Regions from separate parts of the Pseudarthrobacter sp. CC12 genome, predicted to be linked through region 3. Evidence: riboswitches for the same ligand, from Rfam matches in the RefSeq annotation. Region 3 holds a riboswitch; each other region holds the start of a gene.
What was found. Region 3 has a riboswitch for thiamine pyrophosphate ahead of thiO (glycine oxidase ThiO). Riboswitches for the same ligand answer to the same signal wherever they lie in the genome.
Positions count from the first base shown of each region.

Region 1: it holds a riboswitch for thiamine pyrophosphate, as region 3 does, so the genes downstream of both, thiC (phosphomethylpyrimidine synthase ThiC) here and thiO (glycine oxidase ThiO) in region 3, are expected to answer to the same signal.
Region 2: it holds a riboswitch for thiamine pyrophosphate, as region 3 does, so the genes downstream of both, thiD (bifunctional hydroxymethylpyrimidine kinase/phosphomethylpyrimidine kinase) here and thiO (glycine oxidase ThiO) in region 3, are expected to answer to the same signal.

Region 1 covers NZ_JARDJH010000007.1:158,673-163,049, reverse strand. The annotation lists gene PV772_RS08335 (VOC family protein) at 132-1,007, opposite strand; gene PV772_RS08330 (amidohydrolase family protein) at 1,110-2,192, opposite strand; TPP riboswitch at 2,270-2,377, shown strand; gene thiC (phosphomethylpyrimidine synthase ThiC) at 2,442-4,199, shown strand; gene PV772_RS08320 (alpha/beta hydrolase) at 4,196-4,377, opposite strand, start outside.
Region 2 covers NZ_JARDJH010000011.1:82,131-86,507, reverse strand. The annotation lists gene PV772_RS10470 (Rne/Rng family ribonuclease) at 1-1,302, shown strand, start outside; TPP riboswitch at 1,462-1,559, shown strand; gene thiD (bifunctional hydroxymethylpyrimidine kinase/phosphomethylpyrimidine kinase) at 1,567-3,087, shown strand; gene rplU (50S ribosomal protein L21) at 3,350-3,658, shown strand; gene rpmA (50S ribosomal protein L27) at 3,722-3,985, shown strand; gene obgE (GTPase ObgE) at 4,103-4,377, shown strand, end outside.
Region 3 covers NZ_JARDJH010000008.1:37,416-41,792, reverse strand. The annotation lists gene PV772_RS08535 (RNB domain-containing ribonuclease) at 1-769, opposite strand, end outside; gene thiE (thiamine phosphate synthase) at 809-1,549, opposite strand; TPP riboswitch at 1,577-1,696, shown strand; gene thiO (glycine oxidase ThiO) at 1,688-2,983, shown strand; gene thiS (sulfur carrier protein ThiS) at 2,980-3,216, shown strand; gene PV772_RS08515 (thiazole synthase) at 3,221-4,036, shown strand; gene PV772_RS08510 (hypothetical protein) at 4,111-4,377, opposite strand, start outside.

The sequences.
Region 1 (4,377 bases), on a different contig from region 3:
TTCTTCCGTTGGCGGAACTGTGCGCCGGACACTTCCTGCCGCCCGGCCGTACGGAATCAGCCTAGTAGCTGCGGGGCCGCCCCCGCACGCCGGACCAGCCTCCCGCGGAGTGGCGCAGGAGGCCGCAGCGGTCAGCGGACGGCGACGCGGATCCGGTTGCGCCACGGATCCTCGAACCGAAGCTCCGAGCCGGTGTGGTGGGCCGGCACCCCGGCAACCTTGAGGCGGTCAGTCAGCGCTCCGACGTCGTCCCCGGACGGAACCTCGATGAGCACCTCGCCAAGCCCAAGGGTGTCCTTGCGCGGACCGGCGCCGCGGCTGTTCCAGACGTTCATGGCCATGTGGTGGTGGTAGCGGCCTGCGGAAACGAACAGTGCCTGCCCGTGCCAGCCTGCGGTCTTTTCGAACCCCAGAGTGCCCACGTAGAAATCCCGGGCGGTCTGCACATCGCCAACCTGGAGGTGGACGTGTCCCACGCCGGCGGCCGTTTGCCGCTGTCCCTCCAGGGACTCTTCGGTGAGGTACTGCTCGAGGTAGCGCTGCGGCGGGAGCGCCAGGCTGTCCATCACCACGTCCGTCCCGTTCCAGGACCAGTTGCTGCGGGGACGGTCCCAGTACAGTTCGATGCCGTTGCCCTCGGGGTCGGTGAAGTAGAAGGCTTCGCTGACCAGGTGGTCGGCGCTGCCGGTGAAGGCCCGCGGCTCGTACTGTGCGGCAGTGGCGACGGTGGCGGCGAGGGAAGCCTGGTCCTCGAAGAGGAGCGCGGTGTGGAACAGGCCCGCCTCTCCCCTGCCGGGAAGGTGCAGTCCGGGAGCCGGCGCAAGGTGGACCAACGGCCGTCCCAGGCGGCCAAGGTAGAGCCCGCCGTCCTGTTCGGCGACCACCTCAAGGCCCAGTGCGCGCTGGTAGTAGTCGGTCATGACCTTCATGTCGCCCACCTTGAGCATCACGGTGCCCATGGCGAGGTCGGCAGGAAGAAGATCCTGGCTGCTGGCTGATGCGGTCATTGAAGGCTCCTAGCATTGGTGGCCGTCCCATTGGCGGCCTCTCACATGTTAAAATTACTTGAAGCTTCAATTTATTCCAAGTCCTCCGTGAGCCGTATTTTGTCAGCGAATAATCCGCCCGCCCAGCACCACGTGCTCCAGGGCCGTAATGGTCTCCGGTACCGCCCGCGGGTCTTCCCGGCATACAACGACGTCGGCGCGGGCACCCTCCTCCATCCCGTCCGCTCCCAGCCACGCACGGGCTGCCCAGCAGGCGGCGTCCAGGGCCGCCTCCATGGGCAGGCCGGCGCCGTGCAGGGCGAGGATTTCGTCCGTGATCCTGCCGTGCCGTATCACGCTGCCGGCATCGGTACCGGCAAAGATGCGTACACCCGCGGCATGGGCTTGCGCCACCCGCTCCATCCTGCCTTCCCAGAGGACGCGCATGTGGGCGGCATAACGCGGGAACTTGGGCTCCGCCTGCGCAACAATGTCGGGGAAGGTGGCGATATTGATGAGCGTGGGCACGATCGGTACGCCCTGCTCCACGAACCGGGGCACGTGGCGGGGAAGGAGCCCGGTAGCGTGCTCGACGCAGTCGATGCCCGCGTCCAGCACCTGGTCCAGGGTGTCTTCAGCGAAGCAGTGCGCTGTTACCCGGGCACCTTCGTCGTGTGCCGCCTGGACGGCATCGCGTACGACGGCGGCAGGAAAGGACGGCGACAGGTCGCCGGCGCTCCGGTCAATCCAGTCCCCCACGAGCTTGACCCAGCCGTCGCCGTCGCGCGCCTGCTTCCGGACGGCCTCCACGAGGCCCTCGGGTTCCACTTCCTCGGCGAAGCCCCGCAGGTAGCGGCGCGTCCGGGCAATATGGCGCCCGGCCCGGATCAGCACCGGGAAGTCCACTCCGCCCTGCATCCAGCGGGTATCTGCCGGCGAGCCCGCGTCCCGGACCAGCAGGGTTCCCGCGCTAAGGTCCGCCTCCGCCTGGTCCCTGGCCGCCGCGGGCTCGACCGGACCAGTGGCCCCAAGCCCAATGTGGCAGTGGGCGTCCACGAAGCCCGGCAGCACCCAGCCATCCAAAACCCGGTCCGGAGCAGCCGCCGGCCGGCTGAACGTAAGCCTGCCGTCCACGGACCAGAGCCCGTGCCGCACCGTGTCCGGTGCAGTCAGGACGGGGCCGCGGAAGTGGATGATGCCTGCCATGGGGCTCCTTTCGATGCCCGGCCAGGCTAGCACCGCAATTATGACAAGGCCGCTCCAGGCGCCTGTGGTAGCTTCGTTCCTGACCACACGGGTGCCCTTGCAGGGGCTGAGATCGGGCTGACGCAGCCTGCGACCGTTGAACCTGTCCGGGTAATGCCGGCGAAGGAAGTGAGTATTCCCTTGAGTACGCAAAACACCCAATTGAACCCTGCCCTCCAGCCGTCTGACAGGGTGCCCGGTGGCGCGTCAATGCCGCCGGAAACCCAGTCGTTGAAGTCGCATTCCCTCGCCTACCTCGCGGATGAGGCGTCCGGGATCCGGGTACCGGTGACGGAAATTGCCCTTGAGCCGTCCCCCAACGGCCAGCCGAACGCACCGTTCCGGACGTACCGGACGGCGGGGCCGGGAAGCGACCCCGTCCGCGGCCTGGAGCCTTTCCGCGCGGAGTGGATCGTGGCGCGCGGAGACACCGAGGCCTACAGCGGCAGGCAACGCAACCTGCTGGACGACGGCCGCTCGGCCGTCCGCCGCGGCGCCGCCTCCGCGGAGTGGAAGGGCGCGCAGCCCGTGCCCCGCCGCGCCGTCGACGGCCGGACGGTGACGCAGATGCACTATGCCCGGCAGGGCGTCATCACGCAGGAAATGCGGTTCGTGGCGCTGCGCGAGAACTGCGATGTGGAATTGGTGCGCAGCGAAGTGGCTGCCGGCCGCGCCATCATTCCCAACAACATCAACCATCCGGAATCCGAGCCCATGATCATCGGCAAGGCCTTCCTGGTGAAGATCAACGCGAACATCGGCAACTCGGCCGTGACGAGTTCGATCGCCGAGGAAGTGGACAAGCTGCAGTGGGCAACCCAGTGGGGCGCGGACACCGTCATGGACTTGTCCACCGGCGATGACATCCACACCACGCGGGAGTGGATCGTCCGCAACTCCCCGGTGCCCATTGGAACCGTCCCCATCTACCAGGCCTTGGAAAAGGTCAACGGCGAGGCCAACGCCCTGACCTGGGAAATCTTCCGGGACACCGTGATCGAACAGTGCGAACAGGGTGTGGACTACATGACCATCCACGCGGGCGTGCTGCTCCGCTATGTCCCGCTCACCGCCAACCGCGTCACCGGTATTGTCTCGCGGGGCGGCTCCATCATGGCGGGCTGGTGCCTGGCCCACCACCAGGAGAACTTCCTGTACACGCACTTCGACGAGCTGTGCGGAATCTTCGCCAAATACGACGTCGCCTTCTCGCTGGGCGACGGCCTCCGCCCCGGTTCGACGGCGGACGCCAACGACGCCGCGCAGTTCGCTGAGCTGGACACCCTCGCCGAACTGACGCAGCGGGCCTGGGAGTACGACGTGCAGGTGATGGTGGAGGGGCCGGGCCATGTTCCCTTCCACCTGGTCCGCGAGAACGTGGAGCGGCAGCAGGAGCTGTGCAAGGGTGCGCCCTTCTATACCCTGGGGCCCCTGGTGACGGATGTGGCGCCCGGGTATGACCACATCACCTCGGCCATTGGCGCCACCGAGATCGCCCGGTACGGCACAGCCATGCTCTGCTACGTCACGCCGAAGGAACACCTGGGCCTGCCCAACAAGGACGACGTGAAAACGGGCGTGATCACGTACAAGATCGCAGCGCACGCCGCGGACCTGGCCAAGGGCCACCCCGGGGCGCATGAGCGCGATGACGCGCTGTCCAAGGCGAGATTCGAATTCCGCTGGCGGGACCAGTTCGCGCTGTCCCTGGACCCCGTGACCGCGGAGTCGTTCCACGATGAGACGCTACCGGCCGAACCGGCCAAGACGGCGCACTTTTGCTCCATGTGCGGTCCGAAGTTCTGCTCCATGCGGATCAGCCAGGACATCCGGGACGAATATGGCTCAGCGGACGCGCAGGCGGCGCTGGCGGACCTGGCCTCCGGCATGCGGGGGAAGAGCGAGGAGTTCCTGGCAGCCGGCGGCAAGGTCTACCTGCCGGAGCTGCGGGTCCCCGCTGACGGCTAGGACGCCCGGGCTGGCTGGCTCCTGCCGACCCCGCTGATGAACTGGCGGATGGCCCGGTCCCCGTCCCGGGAGTCCTGGGGCCGGTGCCCGCCCGCGGCAACGCGGTGCAGGGCGCCGGTCTCCCGGAGGTAGCCGGCAATTTCCTCGTAGAGCGGCTCCCAGCCACCAGTCAGGACCA
Region 2 (4,377 bases), on a different contig from region 3:
CTGGTGATCGACCGCACCGAGGCCATGACCGTGGTGGACGTCAACACGGGCAAGTTCACCGGCAGCGGCGGCAACCTCGAGGAAACCGTCACCAAGAACAACCTCGAAGCGGCCGAGGAAGTGGTGCGCCAGCTGCGGCTGCGCGACATCGGCGGCATCATCGTGATCGACTTCATCGACATGGTGCTCGAATCCAACCGCGACCTGGTCCTGCGCCGCCTGGTTGAGTGCCTGGGCCGGGACCGGACCAAGCACCAGGTTGCCGAGGTGACCTCACTCGGCCTGGTCCAGATGACGCGCAAGCGCATGGGCACCGGCCTGCTGGAGGTGTTCGGCGAGCAGTGCGAGGCCTGCGCCGGCCGGGGCGTCGTGACCCACGACGATCCCGTGGAGCACCGCCGGGCCAACACGGTGGCGGCCGAGCACCACGTCCAGCGCACCGACAACCGGCCCGAAACCCGTGCGGAGGCCCGCCCGGAAGCGCAGCGGAACGACGCCCAGCCCGGTGTCCGGTCCGAACGCAAGCGGCGGCGGGGACGCGGCGGCCAGCAGCCCGAGGCTGCCCCGGCACCTGCCGTCCATGTCCACACCGTCCAGCCGGACCCGTCCGACGCCGAGCGGCACGCCAAGGCGGAGGCAACCAGGCTTGCCCTGGCGAACATCGCCGCTGCCGCCCATGCGGCCCACCTGCACGACGACGAGGTAGCGGCTGCCCGGCAGGTGCCGGCCGCGGAGCCCGCGCAGGTACCCGTTGAGGAGAAGCACGACGCCGATGCCCCGGCACGTCCCGCAGCCGTCCTCACGTTCGGCGGCGAGGAAGTCCCGCTTCCGTTCGTGGAGCACGCCGGGGAACAGCATCCGAAGCCTGCCCTGACGCTGGACCGGCTTGCGGAAGCATTCGCACACCTGGGCCAGCCGGCTTCCCCTGTGGGACATGCGCCTGCCAATCAGGCAGAGGCTCTGCAGGCAGCAGAAGAGGCAGCACCGGAGCAGCCGGCCGGCGCAGGGGCGGCGGGAGCCCGCGCCGGTGCCGCTCCTGAGGCGTCCCCTGAAAAGGACTATTCGGACCACACGCTGGAGCAGTCCCGGCAGCGCCGGCCCCGGCGCCACCGGGCCGCCAGCCGTGCCCAGGGTGCCGCCAACGAGACCGCCGTCCAGCACCATGAAAACGTCCAGGCTGATGCCGGTGGGCACTCGCACGCAGCGAAGGCCCCCGAACCCGCGAAGGACCAGCCGGAACCGCGGAAGGCGGCCGAGGAACCCATCATCCTCGGCGTCGGGGTGCCTGCCTCGGAACTCTAGGCACAGGAGCTTCCAGCCAGGAATCCCCGTCCTGCGCATCGGTCCACCCGGATTACCGGGGGTACCGTGCGGGGCGGGGATTCCTGCCGTTGCGGGAGGGCCCATTTTTGCGGCGGCCGTTGTCACCTTTTTCCCGGGTGCGGCACACGGGCTAGGGTAGGAACCGACACGGGGTGCCGCGCAGCAGGCCGGCTGAGATCCAGACCCGTTGAACCTGTCCGGCTAGTACCGGCGAAGGGATGTCTCTTGTCTTCGACCCTTTCCATGCCCCTGCCAGCTTCCTCCGCCGCCGGCACCGGGCTGCCAACCGGCCGGGAAGTCCCGCGGGTCCTGTCCATCGCCGGCTCCGACCCGTCCGGGGGCGCAGGCATCCAGGCCGACCTGAAAAGCATTGCCGCCCACGGCGGTTACGGCATGGCAGCCATCACGGCCCTGACGGCGCAGAACACGTGCGGTGTACAGGCAGTCCACGTTCCTCCCGCAGCCTTCCTGGCACAGCAGCTGGACGCGGTCAGCGATGATATCTCCATTGACGCCGTCAAGATCGGCATGCTGGGGGACGAGGCCGTGATCCGCACTGTCCGGCACTGGCTGGAGAAGGTCCGTCCCGCCGTCGTTGTCCTGGACCCGGTGATGGTGGCCACCAGCGGCGACCGGCTGCTGAAAGAGTCCGCCGAGGCCGCCCTCCGGGACATCTTGCCCCTGGCCCACCTCATTACCCCCAACCTGCCGGAGCTTGCCATGCTGGTGGGCGCGGATCCAGCAGACAGCTGGGCGGCAGCGCTGGAGCAGGGGAGGCGCCTGGCGGATGCCACCGGCGCCACCATCCTTGTCAAGGGCGGGCACCTGGCGGGTGCGGACTGCCCGGATGCGCTGGTCAATACGGCAGGCCTCCTGCCAGGGGAAGTGGTGGAGGTGCAGGGAAACCGCATCGACACGCGCAACAGCCACGGCACCGGCTGTTCCCTTTCCTCCGCGATGGCCACCGTCCAGGCACGCCTTGGCGACTGGGAGGCATCGCTCCGAACGGTCAAGCCATGGCTGGCCGGCGCCCTTGAGAAGTCGGAGCAGCTTGAAGTGGGCCGGGGAAACGGCCCCGTGCACCATTTCCACCACGTGCGGCCGGCCCTCGCGGAAGGCGCTTTCGCTGCCCGGCTGTGGACGGAAGCCCAGCAGGACCTGGCGGACATCTACGCCCTGGACTTCATCCACGGCCTGGCCACCGGGGACCTGGCCGAGAAGGACTTCGCCTACTACCTGGCGCAGGATGCCCTGTACCTGAACGGCTACTCCCGGGTCCTTGCCCGGGCGAGTGCCCTGGCCCCGTCAGAAGGGGAGCAGCTGTTCTGGGCCGGATCATCGCAGCAGTGCCTGGAAGTGGAGTCGGAGCTGCACCGCTCGTGGCTCAGCACCCGCCCCGCCCAGGGCGGACTTGGCCCCGTCACCAAGGCCTACGTGGACCACCTCACCGCAGCATCGGCGTCGGGAAGCTACGCCGTCCTGGCCGCCGCCGTCCTGCCCTGCTTCTGGCTTTACGCCGAAGTCGGGGAAAAGCTGCACGCCCGGTTCCTTGCCTCGGGAGAGCCGGGCGGCCACGCCTACGCAGCCTGGCTCCGGACCTACGCGGACGAGGGCTTCGCCGAGGCCACCCGCCGGGCCATCGCCATCGTGGACGCAGCAGGGCGGAAGGCCTCCGACCACGAACGCGCGGCGATGGTGACTGCGTTCAAGCAGTCCTGCCGCCTGGAAGTGGAATTCTTCGACGCGCCGAGGTTGCATTCCTGAACCCTGCGGGCAGCGCCGCCGCTATGATGGAGTCCATGGTTGCGGTGCTGCCTGTCGGAGTGTGGTTACTACCACACCCGGGCCGCCGGAACCAGCCTCATTTGCGGCCGTAGATGGATTTAGCGTATTCTGGATCTTCGGTGCTTACGCCAACACTTGGGTTATGACCCCACGGCGTTGAGGCACAGCGCGAACCCTGGCTTTTTTGAGTCGGTTCCGCACGCAAATTTTGTAATAAACGTCGAGAGAAGTGAGTTCCCAAGTGGTGTACGCGATTGTCCGCGCAGGCGGCCGCCAAGAGAAGGTTTCCGTTGGAGACTTCGTTACCCTGAACCGCGTCGCCGGTGGAGCCGGCAGCACCATTGAGCTGCCCGCACTGCTCCTGGTTGATGGTGACAAGGTCACCTCCGCCGCCGCTGACCTGGCCAAGGTAACTGTTACGGCTGAAATCCTCCAGGACCTGCGTGGTCCTAAGATTGTCATCCAGAAGTTCAAGAACAAGACCGGCTACAAGAAGCGCCAGGGTCACCGCCAGGAACTGACCAAGGTCAAGATCACCGGCATCAAGTAACCACCGCGGTTACTGTTCAGGCATTTCAACAGATTCCCCAGAATTTAGAGGCAGGCATTTCAGATGGCACATAAAAAGGGCGCGAGCTCCACTCGCAACGGTCGCGATTCCAACGCTCAGTACCTCGGCGTCAAGCGCTTCGGCGGCCAGGTTGTTTCCGCCGGCGAGATCATCGTCCGCCAGCGTGGCACCCACTTCCACCCCGGCGCCGGCGTTGGCCGTGGCGGTGACGACACCCTGTTCGCACTGACCCCGGGCGCCGTTGAATTCGGCACCCGCCGCGGTCGTCGCGTAGTCAACATCGTTGCTGCTGCAGCTGCAGAGTAACAACCAGTTCTGAAGCGGTGGAGCGGGCCTGAGGGTCCGCTCCACTGTTCTTTTAACAGCATTACAATCGATGTGGCGTCCCCGGGCGCCCCATAAACAGCACCTGAGGAGATCCACGTGGCCAGCTTTGTAGACCGGGTAGTACTGCATGTATCCGGCGGAACCGGCGGCCATGGTTGCGTCTCCGTCCACCGCGAGAAGTTCAAGCCACTCGGCGGTCCCGACGGCGGGAACGGCGGCAACGGCGGCGACGTGATCCTGCGCGTGGACCACCAGACCACTACGCTCCTCGACTACCACCACGCACCGCACCGGCACGCGAGCAACGGCGGCCCCGGCATGGGCGACTGGCGCGGCGGCAAGAACGGCGAGACCCTGATCCTCCCCGTTCC
Region 3 (4,377 bases):
TGAGCTGCGCGGCTGCCATTCCGGTCATCAACGAAATCTGCGCGTTCCAGTCCTCGACGGGAAGCTGCGGGACGGCGTCAATCCGGTAGCCGCCGTCCGGCAGCTGGACGATTTCCTGCTCGGGCATGTTCAGGCTGGCGCCCTCCCGTGCCCGTTCCAGCGCCACGCGTTTCAGCCCCACCTCGCGGAGCAGCCGGAGGACGGGTGGGGCGGTCCCGGCGTCGAGGTCGGCCTGGGCACCTTTGTAGCTGAGCTTGTCGCGGCTGCGGACCCGCGCCCGCCGGACGCCGACGGTAATCACGGACGCTTCGCCGTCGAGCGTGAAGTCCCAGACGAAAGCCGAGCACTCCTGGCCGGGCAGCAGGCTGCCGGCCCCCTCGCTGATCACCTCCGGATGCAGCGGGATCCGGCCGTCCGGAGCGTAGAACGTCTGTCCGCGGCGCCGGGTCTCGGCGTCCAGCGGCCCGCCCGGTGCAACGAATGCGGGGACGTCGGCGATGGCATACATGACGCGGTAGCCGGTGCCGTCCGGTTCGATGAAGACTGCCTGGTCCAGGTCCGTGGAGGACGCCGGATCGATAGTCACGAACTCGACGGCGGTCAGGTCGTAGGACGGCAGCTTCAGCGCCGCGACGGCGGCCCGGGCGTCTTCCACCGCGTCGGCAGGGTACGGCCCGGGCAGCTCAAGTTCGGTCCGCAGCAGGCCCAGCGCCTCTTCCAAGGCGTTCCTGTGGTCACGGACGTTAGGGGCCAACCGATGATGCGACACAAAATTCAGCGTAGCGCCAAGTCCCGGGATTAAGCAGTCTCAGCCGTCCAGCGCGCCGAGGAGCGAGGCAGCGGCTGCCGCGGGGTCGGCGGCCTCGGTGATGGCGCGGACCACCACGATCCGGCGTGCACCGGCCGCCACCACCTCGCGGACGTTTCCGTGGTCGATGCCGCCGATGGCAAACCACGGCACCGGATCCCCGGCCTGCCCGGAGGCATCGGCGGCGTACTTCACCAGTTCAGGCCCTACGGCGGCCCTGCCGGGTTTGGTGGGTGTGGCCCATACCGGCCCAACGCAGAAGTAGTCCAGCCCGGACGGGCCGCCGGTTGCAGCGAGGGCGGCGTCGACCTGGCCCGTGGTGTGGCTGGAGAGGCCGATGGCGGCGTTGCCGTTGACCAGCGTGCGCGCCGCAGCCAGCGGAAGGTCCTTTTGGCCGATGTGGAACACCGGTGCCCCGGACAGCACGGCAATATCGGCGCGGTCATTGACGGCCCACAGCCGGCCATGGCGTACCGCGGTCTCCTTCAACGCCGCCAGGAGGTCCAGTTCCTCGGCGGCCTCGATGGTCTTGTCCCGCAGCTGGATGATGTCCACGCCGCCGGCAAACGCGGCGTCCACAAACTCCGCGAAGTCGCCGTGCGCAGTGCGTGCATCGGTGCACAGGTACAGGCGGGCCGCCTTCAGGGCGTCGTTGTGGCCGGCGTTGGCAACTTCGGCTATGCCGGCCGGGGCTGCTGGAGCGTGGGGGCCTGCGGGCAGGGAGGAAGCGGACACATTCATGCCTGCAAGCCTAGTTCCTCTAAACTGGCCTGGTACTGCGGGAGCCCGCGGCAGCTGTCACAAAGCGCCGGGCTGAGAGGGCGTCAGAGCCGACCGCTTGACCTGATCCGGATAATGCCGGCGTAGGGAAGGAACCTTATGAGCACTCCCGTTGACCATCGTGCCGGGCCGTCCAGTGCCCCCCGTTCCACGGTCCGCGCGGACGTCGCCGTCATCGGCGGCGGAGTGGTGGGCCATGGCATCGCCTGGGAGGCGCAGCGCTCCGGCCGCTCCGTGGCCCTGATCGATGACGCGCCCGGAAGCGGTGCCAGCTGGGCCGCCGCAGGAATGCTGGCCCCCGTCAGCGAACTGCACTACCAGGAGGAGGACCTCCTGGAACTGATGCTTGACGCTTCCTCCCGCTGGCCCGGTTTCGCCGCAGGCATCGCAGGAGCCACCTCCGGTTCCGGATACCTGACGACGCCGACTCTCGCCGTGGGTGCCGACGCCGCGGACCGCCGCGCGCTGATGGACCTCCGCGCCGTACAGCAGGCCAACGGACTTGCCGTGGAACCACTCACCGTGCGGGACGCCCGCAAACGCGAGCCACTCCTCAGCCCCGCGATAGCCTGCGCCCTTGACACGCCTGCGGACCACCAGGTTGATCCCCGCCGCCTGCTGGCTGCCCTGCGGCAGGCCCTCGCCGGTGCCGTCCGCGGGAAGCCTGGCCTGGCTGTTGCAGGGGCGGTGGAAGGGTACGCCGTGCCGGACCGGGCCGGCGGCCTGCTGTGGGAGGGCGGAAGGGTCGTCGGCGCCAGCCTGGCTGGCGGCGGCACCGTCCTGGCAACGGATACGATCGTGGCCAACGGGCTGCAGGCAGGGGACCTGGGCGGCCTGCCCGACGGCCTCGACCTGCCCCTGCGCCCCGTACACGGAGACATCCTCCGCCTCGCCGTTCCGCAGCACCTCCAGCCCCTTGTGACGTCCACGGTGCGCGGGCTGGTGCATGGTGTCCCCGTCTACATCGTTCCCCGGCAGGACGGGACCGTGGTCATCGGAGCCACCCAGCGCGAGGACGCGCTGTCCGATGCCGTCAGCGCCGGGGGCGTCTATCAGCTGCTGCGCGATGCCCAGGCGCTGGTGCCCGCCGTCGCCGAACTGGAGCTGCTGGAGTGCACCGCAAGGGCCCGGCCCGGAACCCCCGACAACGCGCCGCTGCTGGGCCGCGTGCCGGCGGCCCCCGGATCTGCAGGCTACAAGGCCGGGCACGTCCCCGGACTCATCATCGCCACCGGGTTCTTCCGGCACGGGGTGCTGCTCACTCCCGCTGCCGCAGCCATCTGCGCCGGGTTGCTGGACGGGCATGCCGACCCGCGCTGGGCGCCCTTCAGTCCGGAGCGGTTCTCGCGTCCGGCCGCCGCCCGCACAAACCACCACACCAAGGAGACAGTGTGAACATCACCCTGAACGGAAACACCCACACGGTGGCGGACGGCACCTCCATCACCACGCTCGTCAGCCAGGTCACCGGACGCCCGCTGGCACCGAACGGCCAGGCGACCGACGGCGGGAAGCTGGGGGTCGCCGTCGCCCATAATGCCCAGGTGGTGCCGCGGAGCCAATGGTTCGCCACGGCGCTCGCCGAGGGCGACGACATTGAACTTGTCACAGCAGTACAGGGAGGCTGACACCATGACCGAAACCGGCACCATCAACCCGGCCGGGAATCCCGGGGCCGCCGACGGCCTGGTGATTGACGGCGTCGCCCTTGGATCCCGGCTGATCATGGGCACCGGCGGGGCACCCAGCCTGGACGGCCTGGGCGCTGCACTCCTGGCATCCGGCACCGCCCTGACCACCGTGGCCATGCGCCGGTACTCCACTGCGGAGACCGGCTCGTTGTTCCAGCTGTTAGTGGACCACGGGATCCGCGTGCTGCCCAACACCGCAGGCTGCTTCACGGCCAGGGATGCCGTCCTGACGGCGGAGCTTGCGCGGGAGGCCCTGGAGACCGACTGGGTGAAGCTGGAAGTCATTTCCGATGAGCAGACCCTGCTGCCCGATGCTGTCGAACTGGTGGAAGCCACGGAGCAGCTGGTTAACCGGGGGTTCAAGGTCTTCGCCTACACCAACGATGACCCCGTACTGGCGTTGCGGCTGGAGAACCTTGGCGCCACCGCCGTCATGCCGCTCGGAGCCCCGATTGGGACAGGCCTGGGAATCCTGAACCCGCACAATATCGAGCTCATCGTGTCCCGTGCCTCGGTGCCGGTGGTGCTGGACGCCGGCATTGGTACGGCATCGGACGCGGCGCTGGCCATGGAGCTGGGCTGCGACGCCGTGCTGCTGGCCACGGCGGTGACGCGGGCGCAGAACCCTGCACTCATGGGCGAGGCGTTCAAGCATGCAGTGCTCGCCGGCAGGATGGCCCGGGCAGCCGGGCGCATCCCGCGACGGGAGCATGCCTTGGCCTCGTCGGCGATGGAAGGCAGGGCGGAGTTCCTCTGAAACCCGGAACATACGCGTGTGGCCACCACCCTGCAGGGTGGTGGCCACACGCGTATGTCCTGCCTTGCGGGCGGTCAGCGCCGCAGGATGACAGTGAGGCGTTCCGTATCGCGGCGGGCGCGCGTGCGGCCCAGGTAGACGACAGTGGCGATGGCAGCGGCGACGCCCAGGACCATCGGCAGGACCCAGGGAAGCCACGTGGTTCCCGGCAGGTAGCCGAAGCCCGCGGTCATCAGGATGATCCAGGCCAGCGCCGCAACACCCACGGCAACACCGGCAGGCAGGGCCGCGCCGTATTTGGAGTGCCGCTTGTCATTGGCCCAGACAACGAAGCCCGCAGC